Regions from separate parts of the Neobacillus sp. S1115 genome, predicted to be linked through region 2. Evidence: predicted binding sites of a transcription regulator. Region 2 holds the regulator's gene; each other region holds the start of a gene.
The links. Region 2 encodes CtsR, which represses protease genes until heat stress. Its sites were predicted from a motif close to ATGGTCAATAAAGGTCAAACA; they were not measured.

Region 1 (7,477 bases), 1.6 Mb from region 2:
CTTGCCTTAAGCTCTTTTAAAAGCTTGACGACAATATTCTTAATATCGGCCATAGACAACGGCTTAAAGAGAATCGTTTCGTCTATACGATTTAAAAATTCCGGCCGGAAGTGTGCTCTCAGAAGATTCAACACTTTTTCTCTCGTTCCTTCTGAGATTTCTTGTTCATTTTCATTTCGTTCGAGTAAAATGTGTGACCCTATATTAGATGTCATAATAATGACTGTATTTTTAAAGTCAACAACCCGGCCTTGGGAATCTGTAATTCGTCCATCATCAAGTGCCTGCAGGAGGATATTGAATACTTCAGGATGCGCCTTTTCAATTTCATCCATCAATATTACCGAATACGGTTTTCGACGGACTGCTTCCGTTAATTGGCCGCCTTCCTCGTAACCTACGTAGCCGGGAGGTGCACCAATAAGACGTGAAACAGCATGCTTCTCCATATACTCCGACATATCAATCCGGATCATATGCTCTTCACTGTCGAATAAGCTTTCTGCCAGCGCCTTCGCAAGTTCTGTTTTACCAACTCCTGTCGGGCCTAAAAACAAAAATGAACCAATTGGTCTGTTCGGGTCTTTAATCCCCGCGCGTGCCCTTAAAACAGCGTCAGCAGTTAAACCTACTGCTTCATCCTGTCCGATGACCCTTTCGTGCAGGATTGATTCCAGTCTTAAAAGCTTTTCCCGCTCACCTTCGACAAGCTTGGAAAGCGGAATCCCTGTCCATCTTGAAACAATATTGGAAATCTCTTCTGCAGTTACTTCTTCACGTAGAAGCCGGTCGTCACTTTCAGCTTTTTCTTCAAGTGCCAATAGCTCTTTCTCCGCAGCTGGGATGAGACCGTGACGAAGCTCTGCTGCCTTGTTTAAATCATATTTATCTTCTGCCTGCTCCAGTTCGCGGCGAAGTTTTTCAATTTGCTCCCGTTTTTCCTGTAATTTATTAATGGTTTGTTTTTCCTCAAGCCACTTCGCCTTCATAGCATTTGTCTGTTCCTTCAAATCTGCCAACTCTTTTTGCAAGGCGCGGAGTCTTTGTTTACTAACCTCATCCTGCTCTTTTGTTAACGCCGCTTCTTCTATTTCCAATTGCATTACCCGGCGGGTCACTTCATCCAGCTCAGTTGGCATGGAGTCAATTTCGGTCCGAATCATAGCACACGCTTCATCGACAAGGTCGATTGCTTTATCCGGCAAAAAGCGATCCGTAATATAGCGGTCAGAAAGGACAGTAGCAGCGACCAAGGCCTGGTCGTGAATTTTGACCCCATGATGGACTTCAAACCGTTCCTTTAATCCCCGTAAGATAGAGATTGTGTCTTCGACATCCGGTTCTTGAACAAGGACCTGCTGAAATCTCCGTTCAAGTGCAGGGTCTTTTTCAATATATTTACGGTGCTCATCAAGTGTGGTTGCCCCGATACAATGCAGCTCACCCCGGGCCAGCATTGGTTTTAACATATTTCCGGCATCCATCGCTCCATCAGTTCTTCCCGCACCTACAATCGTGTGGATTTCATCGATAAATAGCAATATTTGCCCTTCACTTTTTTTAATTTCATTCAAAACTGCCTTTAATCTTTCTTCAAATTCACCTCTAAATTTCGCACCAGCAATCAGTGAACTCATATCCAAGGCAAAAATAGTCTTATCCTTCAAGCCTTCTGGTACATCTTTTCTAACAATCCTTTGGGCCAATCCTTCAACAATGGCGGTTTTCCCTACACCAGGCTCACCAATTAGAACGGGATTATTTTTGGTTTTCCTTGAAAGAATGCGGATAACATTTCTTATTTCTGTATCTCTGCCAATGACAGGGTCCATTTTCCCAGCTCTTACTTCTGTTACAAGATCCCGCCCGTATTTTTTTAAAGCATCATATCCCGCTTCAGGATGTTGTGTTGTCACCCTTTGATTCCCCCTTATTTCTTTTATAACCTTTAAAAGATCTTCCGAGGTGCGGCCAAATGAATGAATAATTGTTTTCAATTCCGTATCGTTCGCGTTTGCTGCAGCAAGCAGAATATGCTCGATGGATAGATATTCATCAGCGAATTTTGCCGCGTATTCTTCAGCACTTACCAATAATTTTTGCAGTTTGGCTGTGATATAAAGCTTTCCCTGTTCAATTCCACTTCCGGTTACCTGCGGTTTCTTGGCAAGAGCCTTAATCAAACTGTCTTCAGTTTTTTTAGCGGAAATCCCGGCCCTTTCCAAAACGGATGCAGCAAGACTGTCATCTTGGTTTAAAAGCGCTAATAACAAATGGGGCTCTTCTATTTCTTGGTGGCTATATTTAATGGCGATACTTTGAGCATCCATTAAACCATTCTGCATCCGCTCCGTCATTCGGTTTAAATCCATGAGTTTTCACACCCTTTGACCTTTTTTGACCTATTACTTATATTATAATTCATCCTTCATTTAAAAGTAAAATTTGAAAGAGCCATCCGGTTCCGGACAGCTCTTTCAACAAATTTATATTAATCATGGCTTTCTCTGGTAAGTCCATACACGGTCATCATTTGAGTTCTCCGGAAATCTGTCGCCGGCTTTTAACTTTATTTTTTTCGGATTGACTACGTTATCGCCTGTATCCCCAACTTCAATATAAACACCATTATTCGGTGCTTTTTTTCCCGGCCCGAATTGACGGCTTTGTCCCATGTTTTTCCCTCCTTATCTATTTCGATTTTATTATTCCCTTTAAGCCTTGGTTCATTAAAGGAAGTTCCTTCAATTTTACAAGGTTCGACAATATTTCCTAAGAAATATTGCTTTGTACCCAAATTTTGACGATTATATGAACTTATCCATCCATTTATTGCGATTGATTCATTATAAACAATATAATTACAGTAATATCTAGTAAATTTTTACTGAGCGATTCATCGCTTTTAAGTTCCCATTAAAAGGGGGTATCGGCATGCAGTCCATTAAAGAAATGCCTGTCACATTGTCGCGTCTTTTCGAAACAGTACAACATACAAAGAAAATGGAGAAAGGCTCCTTTCTGTTTCAAGAGGGAATGCCAGCAAATGAGCTATATATTGTTAAAAGCGGGATTCTTCATGTTAGTAAAATTATTCCTGATGGTAGAGAGCTTACCTTAAGGATGTGTTCAAGCGGAGATTTTGTGGGGGAATTACATTTATTCTCCCCTCAGCCAAAATATCTGTTAAGCGGACGAATTATTGAAAGCGGTGAAGCGGCGGTAATAAAGAGAGAGTTTCTGGAGGAAAAATTATCGCAAAATCTTCCTCTTTCATTTGAATTCATTCAATGGATGAGCCTTCAATACCGAAAAACTCAAACAAAATTTCGCGACTTGGTTTTACACGGAAAAAAAGGCGCCTTATATTCAACCTTAATTCGAATCAGCAATAGTTTTGGTGTCAAAACGAACAAGGGCATCCTGATTGAATTGCCTTTAACCAATCAGGAACTGGCTAATTTCTGTGGAACCTCCAGGGAGGTTGTCAATCGACTATTGGCTGACTTAAGGAAGACAGGGGTTATTTCCATAAATAAAGGCACAATCACCATTCATGACATTGATTATTTAAAAAATGAAATTGATTGCGAAGATTGCCCTGAGGATATTTGCAGGGTAGATTGAAATCAAATTAGCGGCTGACTCAGTTTTTCGAGTCAGCCGTTTCCTTATCATGCATCTGTTTTAATAATCGAACAATCTGTTGCTCAGCTTTTGCATCACCAATATGAAAGCATGGAACTTCCAAAACCTCACTTATTGCCCCCTCCAGCTCTTCCTCCCAATAAACAACCGCTGCAATATTTTTTAGCTTTCTTATTAGCGAAAGGTCACGCTTATCCCGCAGGAGGATCATCTTTGGAAAACTTTCTTGTTTATGGCCTTCAACCAAGATAATATCCAAATTAAATAAACCAAGCAGGTTTATTTGTTTATCCAATTTGAACTCTAACTGTTCGGTTTGCAGGAGTAGCCTTCCCTCTCCTTCGACAATCGAAGCAATCGCACCCGCTGCAAGATGTCTGGTTGAGTCCTTTTTAGGCAAAACATCTGGTTTACCGCCATGACCATGGTGTTTAATAACAGCCGTCATTAATCCCTCTGCCTTCAATCCATGAAGAAGCTTTTCAATAAATGTTGTTTTCCCGCTATCCTGGTAACCGGTAACTTGAAATATGACCGGTCTTACCAAGGCCATTCACTGCCAAACTGATCTTCAAGCAAAAGAACATCTACCTCAGTTCCGGCAGCGAACCCACGTGTGCCACCCGGGAGGATGGTTAATGAGTTTGCACCGGCAAGACTCATGATAATGTTGGATTTATCCAGACCGCTTGGCGTCACCTTTAACCGGCCGTTCTCGATAAAAACAGAGCTGCGCACAAATCTTGTAAATGGATTAGCTTTTAGAAAATCCACCTCAAGGATTGCTTGCTCCTTCCTTAAATGAGGTTTTTCAGAAAAAAGCATTCTGCGTAAAATTGGCCTTGCAAACAATTCAAATCCAACATAGCAAGCAGACGGATTACCGGATAAACCAAAAAGGAGCTTTCCGTTATGGCTGGCCACTGTTGTAACACTTCCAGGCCGCATTGCCACTTTATTAAATAAAACCTCGGCACCAAGCTTTTCGTAAATCTCTGGCAGGTAATCAAAATCACCAACTGAAACCCCGCCAGTCGTAATCAACAAATCAACCTTGTTTACGGCATTTTTCACAGCCTCGAAGCAGGTATCAAATTCATCTGGAAGCTTTCCAAAATAGTGAACGATACCACCAACCCTCTCAATCTGGGCGGCAATCATATGAGAATTGCTATTGCGGATTTTGCCAGGAACTAAAGGGTCGCCAACATCCAATAATTCCGTACCAGTTGCAAACAGGCCAACAATCGGTTTTTTGGCTGCGGGAACATCCTTATAGCCAAAAGTGGCAAGCATGGCTTGAATTCCAGGGTTAATTAGTGTACCTTTTTTAACTAATACCTCGCCCTCTTTCGCATCCTCCCCACGAAAGGAAACGTTATCCCCCTTTTTAAAACTGCGCTTAATGGCCATAAACGGCTTCCCATCTTTTTCGTAGGTTTTCGCTACTTCGAACATAACAACAGCATCAGTTCCTTCAGGCATAATCGCACCAGTCATAATTCTGACTGCCTGATTTTCTGTTACGGTCATGTTGGAAACCATCCCCGCACCAATATGGTCAATTACCTCAAATTCCACCGGATTAGCTTGGGATGCATCTTGTGTATCTATTGCTTTAACAGCAAAACCATCATAGGGTGCCCTGTCAAAGTGAGGGACATCGCAGGTGGCAACTAAATCCTTAGATAAAAATCGGCCAAAGCTTTCTTCAATGTTGATATATTCCGTCTCACCGGACAATTGGTATTGCATTATTTTTTGAACTGCTTCTCCGATTGGAATGGGTTGTCGTCTTTCAAACAAAATTCATCGGCTCCTATCATTTTTGAACGTTATGTATTTTAACTGTATCCATTATAAGCTTACAAAAAACTAATAGACATATCAAAAGTCACAAATTCGAAACTTTCTCACGGAAGAATATAAAAATTCACGCTTGCAGTGTGATTTTAGTCACCTAGTTAAATTTGATTTTCCATTATGCTTAGTTTAGAAACCAAACCTTTTATCAAGGAGGAAGATTCATGTTGACATTCTCATTTTCCGCAAATTCTTTAGTTAAAGATATTGTAAATGAATTACCAAAAACAAGTGATGTATTTAAATCTTATCGAATCGATTTCTGCTGCGGCGGTAACATCCCGCTTTCCGAAGCTGCAACCCAAGGCAATCTTAATATCGATGCTATTTTAGAGGATTTAAAAGCGGTTTATGAAAAAAATGAGTCCAAAGAGACCGATTTAGAAGTTTGGACTAACTCTGATTCCAACACCATCATTGACCATGTGATCGCTAACTATCACCGGGCAACGGAAGAAGAATTTAAAATGCTTAGTCCTTATGTGACAAAGGTGTCCCGCGTCCATGGGGATAATCATCCGGAATTGCTAAAGGTTTATGAGCTTTACCATGAATTTAAAAAGGAATTGTTAGAACATATGGCAAAGGAAGAAGAAATTGTCTTCCCAATCATTAGAAAACTAGCGGACGGGACAATTGAAAACCGCGACGAAGCGATTAACATGATTGTGGAACTCGAAAAAGAACATGACCATGCCGGTGCCATATTGAAAGAGCTTCGGGAGATTACCGGCGACTTTACACCGCCGCTTGATGCCTGCGGTACGTACCGGCTAGTCTATAGCCGTTTAGAAGAACTCGAAGGACTAACCTTTATGCATGTTCATTTGGAAAATAACATTCTATTCCCTAGATATATCTAAGAAGAACAAAACAGCCTTCACTGCAGGCTGTTAGGCTGTCGGAATAACTTTCGATAGCCTTTTATTTTTCTTAAAGCTTTCAACAGGTCTGTTGATTAGCGCTCCAGGTGCTTCGCTTTCCGCGGGCGTGCCGGGAAGCCTCCTCGTCGCTAAAGCTCCTGTGGGGTCTCCCCTGCCCCGTACTCCCGCAGGAGTCTTCGCACCTTCCGCGCCAATCAACAGGTGTAGCCAAATAGAAACCTCAACTTACAAGATGAAGGATAAAATCGATGGAATCCAGGCGTGAAATGTCCCTCATAAAAGCAATTGAAATTAAAATTTTCAAAATATCGAAAAATAAACACGCTTTAGCAAGCGTTAGAATAAGTGTGTTGCAATATATGAGGTTGATTTGTCTCCCTGTTGATTGGAGCGGAGGGCACTCGACTCCTGCGGGATATAGAGGTCACTGGAGACCCCGCAGGCGCTTTCGGCGCCGAGGAGGCTCCAGGACCTCCCCGCGGAAAGCGAGTACCCGGAGCGGAAATCAACAGGCCCGTTAGCAGGGATAATCATAAGAAAACAGCCTACAATGCAGGCTGTTTTCTTTCGTTTGCGGTTTGTTTACCCGCCGATATAAGACATTTCGATTTTTTTACGATTTTTGTTTGTTTCGGCCGTTCTTTCATCCGAATATCTATCATTACGACCGTTCCAAATCTCCGCAATTCTTCCAAAAAGTTGTTCATCAGATGCGCCGTTTCTCATGAAATTACGAAGATCATGGCCATTACCGTTAAATAAGCAAGTAAAAATCTGGCCATTCGCTGAAAGACGGGCCCGGGTACAGCTGGAACAGAACGATTCCGAGACGGAGGTAATAAAACCAACATTGACATCGGTACCTTTATAGCGATAATGCTTAGCAACCTCACCAAAGTAAGCAGGGTCAACTGGTTCCAATTCAAATTCCGCCTTGAGCATTTCGTAAATTTCCTTTTTCGTCACAACATCATCCATTTTCCAGCCATTGGTGGAGCCAACATCCATATATTCAATATACCGGAGCTCCAGCCCTTTTTCTTTACAGAATTTAGCCATTGGAATAATGTCTTGGTCGTTTA
Region 2 (7,477 bases):
TTGGAGGTAGAGCACTGTTTGGACTAGGGGCCCTCATCGGGTTACCGAATTCAGACAAACTCCGAATGCCAATGACTTATCCGTGGGAGTCAGACTGCGAGTGATAAGATCCGTAGTCAAAAGGGAAACAGCCCAGACCACCAGCTAAGGTCCCAAAGTATACGTTAAGTGGAAAAGGATGTGGAGTTGCTTAGACAACCAGGATGTTGGCTTAGAAGCAGCCACCATTTAAAGAGTGCGTAATAGCTCACTGGTCGAGTGACTCTGCGCCGAAAATGTACCGGGGCTAAACGTATCACCGAAGCTGTGGGTGGACACCTTGTGGTGTCCGCGGTAGGAGAGCGTTCTAAGGGCGTTGAAGCTAGACCGTAAGGACTGGTGGAGCGCTTAGAAGTGAGAATGCCGGTATGAGTAGCGAAAGATGAGTGAGAATCTCATCCACCGTATGCCTAAGGTTTCCTGAGGAAGGCTCGTCCGCTCAGGGTTAGTCGGGACCTAAGCCGAGGCCGAAAGGCGTAGGCGATGGACAACAGGTTGATATTCCTGTACCACCTCTTTATCGTTTGAGTGATGGGGGGACGCAGGAGGATAGGGTAAGCGCACTGTTGGATATGTGCGTGCAAGCAGTTAGGCTGGCAAGTAGGAAAATCCGCTTGCCATAAGGCTGAGCTGTGATGCCGAGGGAATTATAGTACCGAAGTTCCTGATTCCACACTGCCAAGAAAAGCCTCTAGCGAGATAAAAGGTGCCCGTACCGCAAACCGACACAGGTAGGCGAGGAGAGAATCCTAAGGTGAGCGAGAGAACTCTCGTTAAGGAACTCGGCAAAATGACCCCGTAACTTCGGGAGAAGGGGTGCTTTTTGGGGTGAATAGCCCCGAAGAGCCGCAGTGAATAGGCCCAGGCGACTGTTTAGCAAAAACACAGGTCTCTGCAAAGCCGCAAGGCGAAGTATAGGGGCTGACGCCTGCCCGGTGCTGGAAGGTTAAGAGGAGGGGTTAGCGCAAGCGAAGCTCTGAATCGAAGCCCCAGTAAACGGCGGCCGTAACTATAACGGTCCTAAGGTAGCGAAATTCCTTGTCGGGTAAGTTCCGACCCGCACGAAAGGCGTAACGATCTGGGCACTGTCTCAACGAGAGACTCGGTGAAATTATAGTACCTGTGAAGATGCAGGTTACCCGCGACAGGACGGAAAGACCCCATGGAGCTTTACTGTAGCCTGATATTGAATTTTGGTACAGCTTGTACAGGATAGGTAGGAGCCTGAGAAACCGGAGCGCCAGCTTCGGTGGAGGCGTCGGTGGGATACTACCCTGGCTGTATTGAAATTCTAACCCGCACCCCTGATCGGGGTGGGAGACAGTGTCAGGTGGGCAGTTTGACTGGGGCGGTCGCCTCCTAAAGTGTAACGGAGGCGCCCAAAGGTTCCCTCAGAATGGTTGGAAATCATTCGCAGAGTGTAAAGGCACAAGGGAGCTTGACTGCGAGACCTACAAGTCGAGCAGGGACGAAAGTCGGGCTTAGTGATCCGGTGGTTCCGCATGGAAGGGCCATCGCTCAACGGATAAAAGCTACCCTGGGGATAACAGGCTTATCTCCCCCAAGAGTCCACATCGACGGGGAGGTTTGGCACCTCGATGTCGGCTCATCGCATCCTGGGGCTGTAGTCGGTCCCAAGGGTTGGGCTGTTCGCCCATTAAAGCGGTACGCGAGCTGGGTTCAGAACGTCGTGAGACAGTTCGGTCCCTATCCGTCGTGGGCGCAGGAAATTTGAGAGGAGCTGTCCTTAGTACGAGAGGACCGGGATGGACGCACCGCTGGTGTACCAGTTGTCTTGCCAAAGGCATCGCTGGGTAGCTATGTGCGGACGGGATAAGTGCTGAAAGCATCTAAGCATGAAGCCCCCCTCGAGATGAGATTTCCCATAGCGTCAAGCTAGTAAGATCCCTGAAAGATGATCAGGTTGATAGGTCAGAGGTGGAAGCGCGGTGACGTGTGGAGCTGACTGATACTAATCGATCGAGGACTTAACCAAGTCATAATTAAGTAAGGTGAACTCGTTTTTACTAAACTTCTTCTGCGTTATCTAGTTTTGAGGGAATGAAACCTCTAATTCAATAGGTCCGGTAGCAATGGCGAGAAGGTCACACCCGTTCCCATCCCGAACACGGAAGTTAAGCTTCTCAGCGCCGATGGTAGTTGGGACGCAAGTCCCTGTGAGAGTAGGACGCTGCCGGGCAAATAAAAAGACAACCTGAAAATGGTTGTCTTTTTTTGTTGGCGATTTAGACATGAATGATGCATACGAACCGTTTAAGAAACTGAAAAAACTTTTCATCGCGATTTATTAAGGACAAATATTCACTAGGTGGATAAGTAAATGTCTTTAATGGAGTTTATAGAGACAAAACCGTCTGGGGATGAAGGGCAAAATGTCCTTTATTGAGGTTAGTCTAAAAAGTGGACACGTAAAAATGAGATTTAGATTATAATACAATCATCATTTAAAAGGACGTGTTCACATGGGTAAACATCATTCTCAAGAGTATAAAGAATATGTTGCAAAGTTAATCGTTGAGGAGGGGAAAAAAGCCTCCCAGGTAGCTTTTGAACTCGAGATCTCCCCTAAAACTGTTAGTCGATGGGTGGCAGCTTACAGGACTAAAACAAGTGCTGGGAAAGCTGGAGAAAACTATCTTACACCCACAGAACTTGAAAAACTGAAAAAGCAACACGAGAAAGAGATACAAAAATTGAAAGAGGAAAACGAAATTCTAAAAAAGGCCATGCACATCTTCACGAAAAACCAAGCGTAATTTATACGTTCATTCAAGCCCACTCTGATGAGCACGCTGTGGCGAAGATGTGCAAAGTTCTTAAAGTATCATCAAGTGGCTATTATAAATGGCTAAGGATCCAGAATAAACCTCAATCTGAGAAAGATGCCTACCGTAAAGAAATCAAGCAAAAAATAAGTAAATCATTTCACGAGAGCTATGGTACGTATGGGAGCCCCAGGGTCCATGCCGACTTGGTGGAGTGGGGTTATACCATTTCTCAAAAGACGGTTGCACGTATGATGAAAGAGATGGGTTTAACAGCCACACCAAAAGAAAAGTTTGTCATTACTACTAATTCAAATCATGATTTACACATTTATCCTAACCTGCTTAATCGCCAATTTAATGTTGAAAAGCCCAACCGAGCATGGGTAACTGACATTACGTACATTTGGACGCTTGAAGGCTGGGTTTATTTATCATCCGTTATGGATCTATTCTCAAGAAAAATCGTAGGCTGGAGTATGGCTTCACATATGAAAAAGGAGCTATCCATACAAGCATTAAATATGGCGATTGTTACAAGGCAGCCTAGTGAAGGGTTAATCCATCATTCGGACCGTGGGTCCCAGTATTGTTCAAATGATTATATCGACATCCTGAAAGGGAAAAACATGCATATCAGTATGAGCAGAAAGGGCGATCCTTACGACAATGCATGTATTGAGTCTTTTCATGCCACAATCAAGAAAGACTTGATCTACAGAAGACGCTTTAAGACCAGGGCTGAAGCCGTAAAAGCCATTAATCATTATTTAAATAGTTTTTATAATGAAAAACGAAAACACTCTACTTTAGGGCACAATTCACCGAATCAATTCGAGAGAAACCACCGGCAAGATGAAGTTGCATATACCTCATAATATAGCCATTTGGTGTTAGGAAATGAGCAGTCATGCTTTTCGACTGATCATTTCTAATACCGTACCAAACGAAGTGCGGTAGTGGTTTGGTTTCTAAAAGTCTTAAATTTTACTGTCCACTTTCTTGACAGAAGACCATTATCCGGCTTTTCAAAGACAAAATGGCCCTTGAGCATGGCCGAAATGTCTTTTATCTGGCTTCTCAAAGACAAAATCACCCATACAAAGGTCAAAATGTCCTTTATCCACCTTATTAAAGACAAAATCACCAAAACGGAATGTCAAAATGTCTTTAATCTGTCTTTTTAATCTGTGTTCGTTGATTATCTCGAACGGTCCCCATGCCCCACATTCCCAGACTACATTCCCTATTTGATGCACAAGAACCGTCCCCATGCATCACAATCCTTCAAATTTAGTAGTTTTTTCCCATCAATCATAGGTTTCGCAACCGCGAGATTTGGAGAAAATCATATAATAGTGAATCGTTGCATCTGGAAATAAAATTGAGTATAATTAATGTCAAATATAGTCAAAGTCAGATGGTGCAAGGGGGTGGGAAGATGAGAAACATCTCCGATATTATCGAGAAATATCTGAAGCAGGTTTTGGATATGAGTGAAGAAGATATTGTGGAAATCAAACGCAGCGAGGTTGCTGATAAATTTCAATGTGTTCCTTCACAAATTAACTATGTCATTAACACCCGATTCACGATTGAACGGGGGTATGTCGTGGAAAGCAAACGGGGCGGGGGCGGATATATCCGGATTATTAAGGTGCAGTCTCATGATTCGGCCCAATTGATTGACCATTTGCTGTCACTTATCCATAGCCGTTGCAGTCAGGCAAGTGCGGAGGATGTGATTGGCCGGCTTATTCAGGAAGAGATTATTACAAAAAGAGAGGCTAAAATTATGTTAAGCGTGATTGATCGGTCTGTTTTGTATATTGAACTTCCATACCGGGATGAATTAAGAGCAAGAATGTTAAAGGCAATGTTAACATCTTTGAAATATAAATAATATAGCCAGAGGGTGAAAGTATGATTTGCCAAGAATGTAATCAAAGGCCTGCGGCACTCCATTTTACAAAAATTATTAATGGTGAAAAGACGGAAGTGCACCTTTGTGAAAAGTGTGCTCAGGAAAAGGGCGATATGTTTATTTTTAATGGTGAATCAGGGTTTTCTTTTAATAATTTATTAGCAGGTTTATTAAATTTCGACCCGGCATTTCAACAGCCAACCGAGAGCCCGTTTCAACAGGCAGAAATCCTGCAATGCCACCAATGTTCCATGACATTTCCACAGTTTTTGAAAGTAGGACGCTTCGGCTGTTCCCACTGCTATGAGACCTTTAAAGAACAATTAAAACCTGTTCTAAGGCGGCTTCATGGCGGAAATTGGACCCATAACGGGAAAATTCCAAAAAGAGTTGGCGGGGCCATTTATCTCCGCAAGCAAATTGATGAACTGAAAAACTTGTTAAGAGAATCTATTATCCATGAAGAATTTGAAAAGGCCGCAACCATCCGCGATGAAATCCGTCAGCTGGAGAAAAAATTAGCGGCTGGTCATGAGGGAGGGGAGTAACGGTGTCGCTCGAACGTTTTTTAAATCAAGCGGTCAGCTCCTGGATGAGTGAGGAAGGGCCTGAATCCGATATTGTCCTCAGCTCGAGAATTCGCTTGGCGCGAAACTTGGAAGCATATAAATTCCCAACTCTTTTTTCACATGAGGAAGCTAAACAGGTTATTAATGAGCTGGAGGGCATTTTGGAAACTTCCAGCCTCCGAAACTTTGGACATTTGGAATTGTTGAAAATAGGTGAGATACAGCCGCTGCAAAAGAGGGTCTTGGTTGAAAAACATCTAATCAGCCCGCAATTGGCAGAGGATTCACCATATGGTGCCGTTTTATTATCCGAAAATGAAGAAGTTAGTATAATGATTAATGAAGAGGATCATATACGGATTCAATGCCTATTTCCTGGGCTGCAGCTAAAAGAAGCATTAGATGCTGCCAATGAAATTGACGATTGGCTTGAAGGTCATCTCCAGTATGCTTTTGATGAAAAATACGGCTATTTAACAAGCTGTCCAACAAATGTCGGCACTGGCCTTCGGGCATCGGTGATGATGCATTTGCCGGGTTTAATTTTAACACAGCAGATTAACCGGATTATTCCAGCCATCAATCAATTAGGGTTTGTGGTTCGGGGAATTTACGGTGAAGGAAGTGAAGCACTCGGCAATATTTTTCAAATTTCCAATCAAATTACCCTTGGAAAATCTGAAGAAGACATGTGCCGCGATTTAATGGGGGTTGTCAGCCAGTTAATTTCACAAGAAAGGTCGGCACGTGAAGCATTACGCAAAACTTCGAACATACAATTAGAAGACAGGGTGTTCAGGTCCCTAGGGGTCCTAACCAACAGCCGGATTATTGAAACGAAAGAAGCTGCAAAGTGTTTATCGGATGTTCGTCTTGGAATAGATATGGGATATATAAATTATGTATCAAAGAACATCTTAAATGAATTGATGATTTTAACGCAGCCTGGTTTTCTTCAGCAATATGCTGGAGGACCATTAAGACCGCATGAAAGAGACATAAGGCGGGCGGCATTAATTCGGGAACGTTTTATAATGGAATCTAAAAATATTGGTGAGGAGTGATAGTATGATGTTCGGCCGTTTTACTGAAAGAGCACAAAAGGTTCTAGCTTTAGCACAGGAAGAAGCAATTCGTCTTGGGCATAACAACATTGGAACTGAGCATATTTTATTGGGATTAATCCGCGAGGGTGAAGGGATTGCAGCTAAAGCTCTTTATGGACTTGGATTAGGCTCAGATAAGATTCAAAAAGAAGTGGAGAATTTAATTGGCAAAGGGCAGGAAGCCTCACAGATTATTCACTACACTCCGAGAGCCAAAAAGGTAATTGAACTTTCAATGGATGAAGCACGCAAACTAGGACATTCCTATGTCGGGACAGAGCATATTCTGCTTGGACTGATCCGTGAGGGAGAAGGGGTGGCAGCCCGAGTCCTTAATAACCTTGGGGTAAGCTTGAATAAAGCGCGCCAGCAGGTATTGCAATTATTAGGCAGCAATGAGAGCGGCGGTCAGCATGGCGGAGCATCTGCCAGTGCCAATACGCCTACACTTGACAGCCTGGCAAGAGATTTAACAGCCATCGCAAGGGAAGGCAGCCTTGACCCAGTGATTGGCCGCAGCAAGGAAATTCAGCGTGTAATCGAGGTGCTGAGCCGCCGGACTAAAAACAACCCGGTATTGATTGGCGAGCCTGGGGTTGGTAAAACAGCTATCGCAGAAGGCCTTGCCCAGCAGATTGTCAATAATGAGGTGCCAGAGATCCTTCGCGATAAGCGTGTCATGACACTTGATATGGGAACAGTAGTTGCGGGAACCAAGTATCGCGGCGAATTCGAAGACCGTCTGAAAAAAGTAATGGATGAAATCCGCCAAGCCGGAAATATCATCCTGTTCATTGATGAATTGCACACATTAATCGGTGCTGGCGGGGCGGAAGGCGCCATTGATGCTTCCAATATTTTAAAACCATCGCTTGCCCGTGGCGAGCTGCAATGTATCGGGGCGACAACCCTTGATGAATACCGCAAATATATCGAAAAGGATGCTGCCTTAGAGCGCCGCTTCCAGCCGATTCGGGTGGATGAGCCGACTGCGGAAGAATCCGTTCAAATTTTAGAAGGGCTGCGTGACCGCTATGAAGCCCACCATCGTGT
Region 3 (7,477 bases), 1.7 Mb from region 2:
TGGTTGATTCCAAATTCCGTCCGCAATTGGAAAATAAATGGGGCACTCAGCTTTTCGCCCTTGCTGAAAGTCAGCTAAAGACGTTTAAACCGGAAATTGTTCCTTTGCTGCAAAGGGAAAACCGATTATCGTCAGAATACACCAAGCTTGTTGCATCGGCGAAAATCGAATTTGAAGGGGAAGAGCGTACACTTGCGCAAATCGACCCGTTTATTGAATCGACAGACCGGGAGATGCGAAAACGCGCCAGCACGGCGAAATTTGGCTTCTTTGCAGAGCATGAAGCGGAGTTTGACCGGATTTATGATGAATTGGTAAAGGTGCGGACCGAGATTGCTCACGCCTTGGGTTATAAAAACTTTGTCGAGCTTGGTTATAACCGCATGATGAGAACCGATTACAACGCCGAGATGGTGGCTAATTTCCGTCAGCAGGTAAAGGACTTTATTGTTCCAATTGCCTCTAAGCTAAAAGAGCGGCAACGGGAACGGCTTGGCCTCGATAAATTAAAATTCTATGATGAAGGCTTTGTGTTCGAGACCGGAAACGCTGTACCGAAGGGTAGTCCTGAATGGATCATTGAGAACGGACAAAAAATGTATCAGGATCTTTCAAAGGAAACCGGAGAATTTTTTACCTTTATGATGGAAAATAATCTGATGGACCTTGTTGCCAAGAAGGGGAAGGCAAGCGGGGGCTACTGCACATACATTGAAAATCATAAAGCGCCATTCATTTTCTCAAATTTCAATGGTACCTCTGGTGATATTGATGTCCTGACCCATGAGGCAGGCCATGCCTTCCAGGTTTATTCGAGCCGTCAGTTTGAAATACCTGAATATAACTGGCCAACCTATGAGGCATGTGAAATTCATTCGATGAGTATGGAATTTTTCACCTGGCCATGGATGGAGCTTTTCTTTAAAGAAGACACCGATAAATATAAGTTTTCTCATCTTAGTGATGCGCTCTTATTCCTTCCATACGGAGTTTCCGTTGATGAATTCCAGCACTGGGTTTATGACACCCCAGAAGCCACACCAACAGAGCGCAAGCAAAAATGGCGGGAAATTGAGAAAAAGTATTTGCCGCATAAGAATTATGACGGCAATGAGTATCTGGAGAACGGCGGTTTCTGGCAGCGTCAGGGACATATTTATAATTCACCGTTCTATTATATTGACTATACGCTTGCGCAAATTTGCGCCTTCCAATTCTGGAAGCGGTCAAGGGAGAATCATCAAGAGGCATGGGCAGACTATGTCAAGCTTTGTAAGCTTGGCGGTTCTATGTCATTTACTAAACTCGTGGAAGCAGCCAATTTAATATCACCATTTAAAACCGGCTGTGTAGAATCTGTTGTTGGTGAAATCGAGAAATGGCTGAATTCGGTTGATGATAAAAAGCTATAAAAAAAGCGAAGCCGCAGGGCTTCGCTTTTTATTTTTTTTCAGTGACAACTTTGATTTCGCCATCTTCTAAAATAGCAGAAAGATGTTTAGCATCTGGCTGGTCTAAAATAAAATCAGTAATTTTATCCTCGAGCTGTTCCTGAATGGCGCGTCTTAATGGACGAGCACCAAATGAAGGATGGTAGCCAAGTTCTGCTAATTTTCCTTTCGCTTCTACTGAAATGGTTAGTTCAATGTTCTGTTCTTTTAATGTTTCTTGCAACTCAGAAGCCATTAGGTCGACAATAGATAAGATATGCTTTTTATCCAGTGGTTTAAATTCAATGATGCTGTCAAAGCGGTTTAAAAATTCCGGCTTGAAGAAGCTGCCAAGAGAGTCAAGGATGCTAGCTTCTTCCACAGCATTGGATGTTCCAAAGCCAACGTGAATGTTTTTGTGCCCAACGCCGGCATTACTTGTCATGATAATGACGGTGTCCTTAAAGCTTACCACTCTTCCTTGGCTGTCAGTAAGACGTCCGTCCTCAAGTATTTGCAGGAACATATGCATGACGTCAGGATGGGCCTTTTCTATCTCATCCAAGAGAATAATGCTATATGGATTACGGCGGACTTTTTCGGTTAATTGACCAGCCTCCTCATGGCCGACATAACCTGGAGGAGAACCAATTAATTTTGATACGCTGTGTTTTTCCATGTATTCGCTCATATCAAGTCGAATCATCGAATCCTTCGTGCCAAATAATTCTTCTGCAAGAGTCTTAGATAATTCCGTTTTACCAGCACCTGTTGGACCGACAAATAAGAAGGACCCGATCGGACGATTTTTTGCTTTTAAACCGGCACGGCTGCGGCGGACAGCTTTTGCGACCTTCTGAACGGCTTGTTCCTGGCCAATAACCTTTTTATTCAAATTCTCTTCCAGTGATTTCATTTTAAGCTGCTCGTCTTCTTGAAGTTTACCGACCGGAATCCCAGTTTTTTCTTCAATAATTTTTTGGATATCAGAAACTGAAACAACTGGTCGCTCCGTTTTTGAGGCACTATTTAATGCCTTTTCAAGTTGTGTTTCTTCATCACGAAGCTTTGCTGCCAGTTCATAGTTTTCTTTTTTTAATGCTGTTTCCTTTTTAGCGGCAATTTCCTTAAGACGGGCCTCGATTTGTTCATTATTCCGATAATCTGTAGTTAGATTTAGTTTTGAACCTGATTCATCTAATAAATCTATCGCCTTATCAGGCAGGAAGCGGTCTTGAATATAGCGCTGCGATAAGGTCACACAAGCGTGGACGGCTTCGTCTGAATAATTGACCTCATGAAAGTCCTCATATTTTTTCTGAATCCCTTTAAGGATGGCAATGGCTGCATCTGTATCAGGCTCTTGAACCTGAATAGGCTGGAAGCGGCGTTCTAAGGCTGAATCCTTTTCAATTTGGCGGTATTCTTTTAATGTCGTAGCACCAATAACCTGAAGTTCACCGCGGGCAAGGGTCGGCTTTAAAATATTGCCGGCATCCATAGAGCCTTCAGCAGAGCCTGCACCAACAAGCAGATGGATTTCATCAATGAATAAAATGATGTTTTTCCGCTCCTGCAATTCAGCGATTAACTGCTTCATCCGCTCTTCAAATTGACCGCGGATCCCGGTATTGGCAACTAAAGAAGCTACATCCAATAAATAAACTTCTTTATTTTGCAGTTTGCCTGGTACATCGCCATCGGCAATCTTTAAGGCAAGACCTTCCGCTATTGCCGTTTTACCAACACCAGGTTCACCAATTAACACAGGATTGTTTTTATTTCTTCTGTTTAATACCTCAATGACTCGTTTAATCTCGTGATCACGGCCAATAACCGGGTCAATCAAGCCGGCTTTAGCCATTTGTGTGAGGTTACGGCCAAATTGATCGATAAAGCCGCCGCGGCCGTTTTTATTCTCAACTGCCGGACTAAATTGACCATTTGGAATGTGGCCTTGGGAGAAGTTTTTGCTAGCAAAAAGCTCTTCAAATGGAAAACCGTTGAATGGGTTCTTATTCATTCCAAAGCCTGCACCTAATGCATTTTTCTCCTTTGTATAACATTCATGGCAAAGTTTCAAATCATGACGCTGCCCATTAACATTCATGTTTAATTGTACATTTGCTTGATTTTGATTACATTTTTGACAAAGCATGTAAACAACCTCCTTGTTATTAGCTTTTATCAATTTGACTTTGACTATATTTGACCTTATGACCATAGTATACTCTGACCTTTTTTGACTTTCAAGTCTTTCGCTTGGTGAAATTTTTTCCATGATAGGAAAATAAGCTTACGAGAAAAAGCTCGTCATTGTTTGTCCCTTTGGTCATATATTTGTGATAAGGGGGAGATGATGTGAAAAAAAGCTGGAATCAAGCTTTTCAAATAGCGGCAGTCTATGTGGGGACTGTTGTTGGAGCAGGATTCGCTACAGGAAAAGAAATCGTGGAATTTTTCTCACGGTTTGGTTTCTTTGGCTTTATAAGTATATTAATGAGCGGATATCTTTTCGTTGTGATTGGTTCAAAACTGATGCGGATCGCTGCGCAAATTAATGCAAAATCGTACCAGGAATTTAATGATTATTTATTTGGAAAATGGGCTGGAGGCATCATCAATTTTTTTATGCTATTTATGCTGCTTGGGGTAAGTGCCGTTATGCTGGCAGGAGCAGGAGCTGTTTTTGAAGAACAGCTTGGATTGCCAAAAAATGCGGGGGTGTTTATCACCATTTTTTTATCCTATTTGGTGATGCTTGTAGGTACTAAGGGGCTTTTTGCTGTCAATACCTTTGTAGTTCCCTTAATGATTGGGTTTAGTCTGATTTTAATGCTATTGTCTTTGCAAATGCCAAACTTTTTAGAGCAGTTTTTGTATATTCCTCATGCTTCTGATGGGTGGAAAAGTGTTATTGCACCATTTTCGTATGCTGCCTTGAATCTTGGACTTGCTCAAGCGGTACTAGTGCCGATTGCATCAGAAGTGAAGGACGATTGGACAATCAAATGGGGGGGGATTCTTGGTGGTGTGGCTTTGACGGTAATATTAATTGCCAGCCACTTTACATTAATCATGCTCCCAAACCTGGAATTATATGAAATTCCGATGGCCGTTATTATGAGAAATTTAGCCCCGTTTTTCTATTGGATTTTTGTTCTTATCATTTATGGAGAGATTTTTACTTCAGTTATTGGGAATGTTTTTGGTCTCGACCGGCAGTTAAAGCAATATATGCCTGTACCGACGCTAGTTTCTGTAACGGCTATTTTTACAGTATCTTACTTAATTAGCTTGGTGAATTATGGAACACTTTTGTCCTACCTATATCCGTTGTTCGGCTATATTTGCATGAGTTTTTTTATTCTCCTGTGGATGAAGCCATTTACACCCCCAGAAAGAAATTGAAAAGCAGCTGCTCAGGTCAGCTGCTTTTATGTTAGTGGCAGAAAAATGAACATCATCATGTCAAAAATGATATGAGAAACAATAACGAGGGGCATGCTTTTTTTCCAAAAGTATAAAAATCCCCAGACAAGACCGGATACGAAGGCAGCGAACATTAGTAAAAAGGACCCTGAATAAATATGGACTGACCCATATAATATAGAGCTAGCAATAATGGCGACGTACGGTTTGAGGTATTTTAACAGTCTTTTTTGGACAAACCCTCTCCAGAACATTTCTTCGCCAGGTGCTGCCACTAAAATTAAGGCTAAATAGTGCCAGAATAACGAAGGGGCAAACCATCGGTACAAACGTCTTACATCTTTTTTAAAGCCTGAATTGGCCATCTCGAACAGCTGATAGCCAATCCAAAAAAGCAAATATAATAGCAAACCGGAAATGACGCCTAAAAATAAATACTTGATAAAAGAGGCCTCATCTTCCACGTCTCCCTGAAACGTGGAAAAGGCGATTAGTATTAGGATGGAACCGGAAAAAATGTACCAAAATATCGCCTTATCATGAAAAGAAAAAAAGAGTAGGGCATGGGCGATAATCAATCCGGTAATTAGACGTAAATCCAGGGTTCGTTTTAATTCCATAATAGGCTCCTTCGAAGATCATAACTCAATATGTAAAGGAAAAGATTTCAATATACATTTTAACCAATTAGGTTGATAAGAATATCTTTAAATGAAAAAAATATAATCGAGAAAGGAGTGAAGAGAATGAGTAAATCACAAAGTCAAAAGGAACGTGAATGGACGGTCAGAAAGCAGGATCAAAATCCTCATGGCAAAGTTAAATCGTTTAAAGAGCTTTCAAAGGAAATGGACCAAGGAAAATAAACGGTTTTCCGGTTAAAAAAGAAGAAAAGGCAGTGTGCATTCTGCCTTTTCAAATAATTAGTAAGCGGTTTCTTTAACAACCTTATAATTTTTATGATTAACAACTGTCCGCTGATCTAATTCTAAATCACGATAATTATCCATATATGTTAAGTCAACTATTACAGAATTTTCATTCACCTTTTCAACAATCCCTTGTAGTCCGCCGCGAAATTCGATGATATTTCCTACCTCTGCTTTTTTCAAATTTCCTCTCTCCTTTATCTAGCAAACTTAAAAACTATTTAAATAACAGTTTGCACTATTTTTCCAAATTCGTAAAGGTGTTAATGTTACAATTTGGTTAATTTCTTATATGTTTTTGTAAAAAAATTCTGGAAATATAATTAGATAATGGTAACGTTTTCATATTTAGGGATGAAATTAGCTTTAAATTAGGTTTTTACGTTAAAATAAGGAAGTGGAAAGAGGTGCTGAAAAATGAGGGAAGAAACAGTTAACGATATCTTAAATCGTCTTATGAACGGAGAGCTTTCCGAATATTACGTTAACGTTGGGGAATTTATGGATTTCCGTCAGGTGCTGGTAAAAAGAAAAGATTTTAAACACTTCCGCGGCATTGCTCAGCGGAATGGAGATGTTCTCTACCAATATTTAAAAGAGCCGAGAAGTTAAAGGAACGAACCCATTTTATAATAGGGTTCTTTTTTTACCAGTATGTTTGGAAAAGTGGAAAAATTTGATAAAATAAAAGGACTACATATATAGAAGAAACTTCCAGGGAGCTGAGGGAATGGCCTTAATAGAAAATATCCAATCATTAAAGCAGGAGATTAGTAAAGTAATTGTCGGAAAAGACTTGGAAGTAGAGTTGATGGCAATTTCTTTATTGTTTAATGGACATATTTTACTTGAAAGTGTGCCAGGGACGGGGAAGACCATGCTTGCGAAAAGTTTTGCAGCAGCAATTGGCGGACACTTTTCAAGAATCCAGTTTACCCCCGATGTTCTTCCGAGTGATGTCACGGGAATCCAATTTTTTAATCCAAAGGTTCAGGAATTTGAGCTTCGCCCGGGGCCAATAATGGCTAACCTTGTCTTGGCAGATGAGATTAATCGAGCAACTCCGAGAACACAATCCAGTTTATTAGAGGTTATGGAAGAGAGACAGGTCACGATTGACGGTATTACTGTTCCGATTAATGAGCCGTTTATGGTCATCGCAACGCAAAACCCGGTAGAATCCCAGCAAGGGACTTTCCCGCTGCCTGTTGCGCAAATGGACCGTTTTTTTATGAAAATAAAGGTGGGTTATCCTACATTTGAAGAAGAAAAACAGATTATGCATAACGGCCAGGTAAATCCAGGGCAGAATCCAGTCAGTCCTGTTTTTTTACTTTCTGATCTCGAGGAGTTAAAGAAGGAAGTAAAAAAGGTTTACATGACAAACGATATTGAAGATTACCTGCTATCTATTGTCAGAAGAACGAGGGAGCACAGCAGTATTGAACTCGGGGTCAGCCCGCGGGGAACATTGGCACTTATGAAAGCTTCTCAAGGGAAAGCTTTTTTAAACGGGCGCACCTATGTAACGCCTGCTGATATAAAGTCAGTTGCTCCATTTGTAATCGGACATCGAATCATCCTATCAATCGAAGGGTCGCTAACCAAATCCCAAGAGGAGATCATTTTGGAAATTATCGATTCGGTTCCTGTTCCAGTAGAAGCGGGGGCAAACGGATGAACTGG

Region 1: the regulator CtsR is predicted to act here: its motif matches at 2,385-2,405, upstream of clpB (ATP-dependent chaperone ClpB).
Region 3: the regulator CtsR is predicted to act here: its motif matches at 3,660-3,680, upstream of ACZ5B7_RS08905 (ATP-dependent Clp protease ATP-binding subunit).

Annotation. Positions count from the first base shown of each region.
Region 1 covers NZ_AP038275.1:1,698,090-1,705,566, reverse strand. Annotated here, with positions in the region: gene clpB (ATP-dependent chaperone ClpB) at 1-2,372, opposite strand, end outside; gene ACZ5B7_RS08350 (YjzC family protein) at 2,496-2,675, opposite strand; gene ACZ5B7_RS08345 (Crp/Fnr family transcriptional regulator) at 2,935-3,627, shown strand; gene mobB (molybdopterin-guanine dinucleotide biosynthesis protein B) at 3,647-4,201, opposite strand; gene ACZ5B7_RS08335 (molybdopterin molybdotransferase MoeA) at 4,189-5,454, opposite strand; gene ric (iron-sulfur cluster repair di-iron protein) at 5,679-6,374, shown strand; gene moaA (GTP 3',8-cyclase MoaA) at 6,978-7,477, opposite strand, start outside.
Region 2 covers NZ_AP038275.1:95,449-102,925, forward strand. Annotated here, with positions in the region: rRNA gene ACZ5B7_RS00505 (23S ribosomal RNA) at 1-2,035, shown strand, start outside; rRNA gene rrf (5S ribosomal RNA) at 2,123-2,239, shown strand; gene ACZ5B7_RS00515 (transposase) at 2,523-2,816, shown strand; gene ACZ5B7_RS00520 (IS3 family transposase) at 2,828-3,703, shown strand; gene ACZ5B7_RS00525 (CtsR family transcriptional regulator) at 4,267-4,728, shown strand; gene ACZ5B7_RS00530 (UvrB/UvrC motif-containing protein) at 4,749-5,297, shown strand; gene ACZ5B7_RS00535 (protein arginine kinase) at 5,300-6,382, shown strand; gene clpC (ATP-dependent protease ATP-binding subunit ClpC) at 6,387-7,477, shown strand, end outside.
Region 3 covers NZ_AP038275.1:1,813,863-1,821,339, forward strand. Annotated here, with positions in the region: gene ACZ5B7_RS08900 (M3 family oligoendopeptidase) at 1-1,412, shown strand, start outside; gene ACZ5B7_RS08905 (ATP-dependent Clp protease ATP-binding subunit) at 1,441-3,588, opposite strand; gene ACZ5B7_RS08910 (YkvI family membrane protein) at 3,792-4,841, shown strand; gene ACZ5B7_RS08915 (lysostaphin resistance A-like protein) at 4,868-5,482, opposite strand; gene ACZ5B7_RS08920 (DUF6254 family protein) at 5,609-5,728, shown strand; gene ACZ5B7_RS08925 (YkvS family protein) at 5,786-5,974, opposite strand; gene ACZ5B7_RS08930 (hypothetical protein) at 6,209-6,403, shown strand; gene ACZ5B7_RS08935 (AAA family ATPase) at 6,522-7,472, shown strand; gene ACZ5B7_RS08940 (DUF58 domain-containing protein) at 7,469-7,477, shown strand, end outside.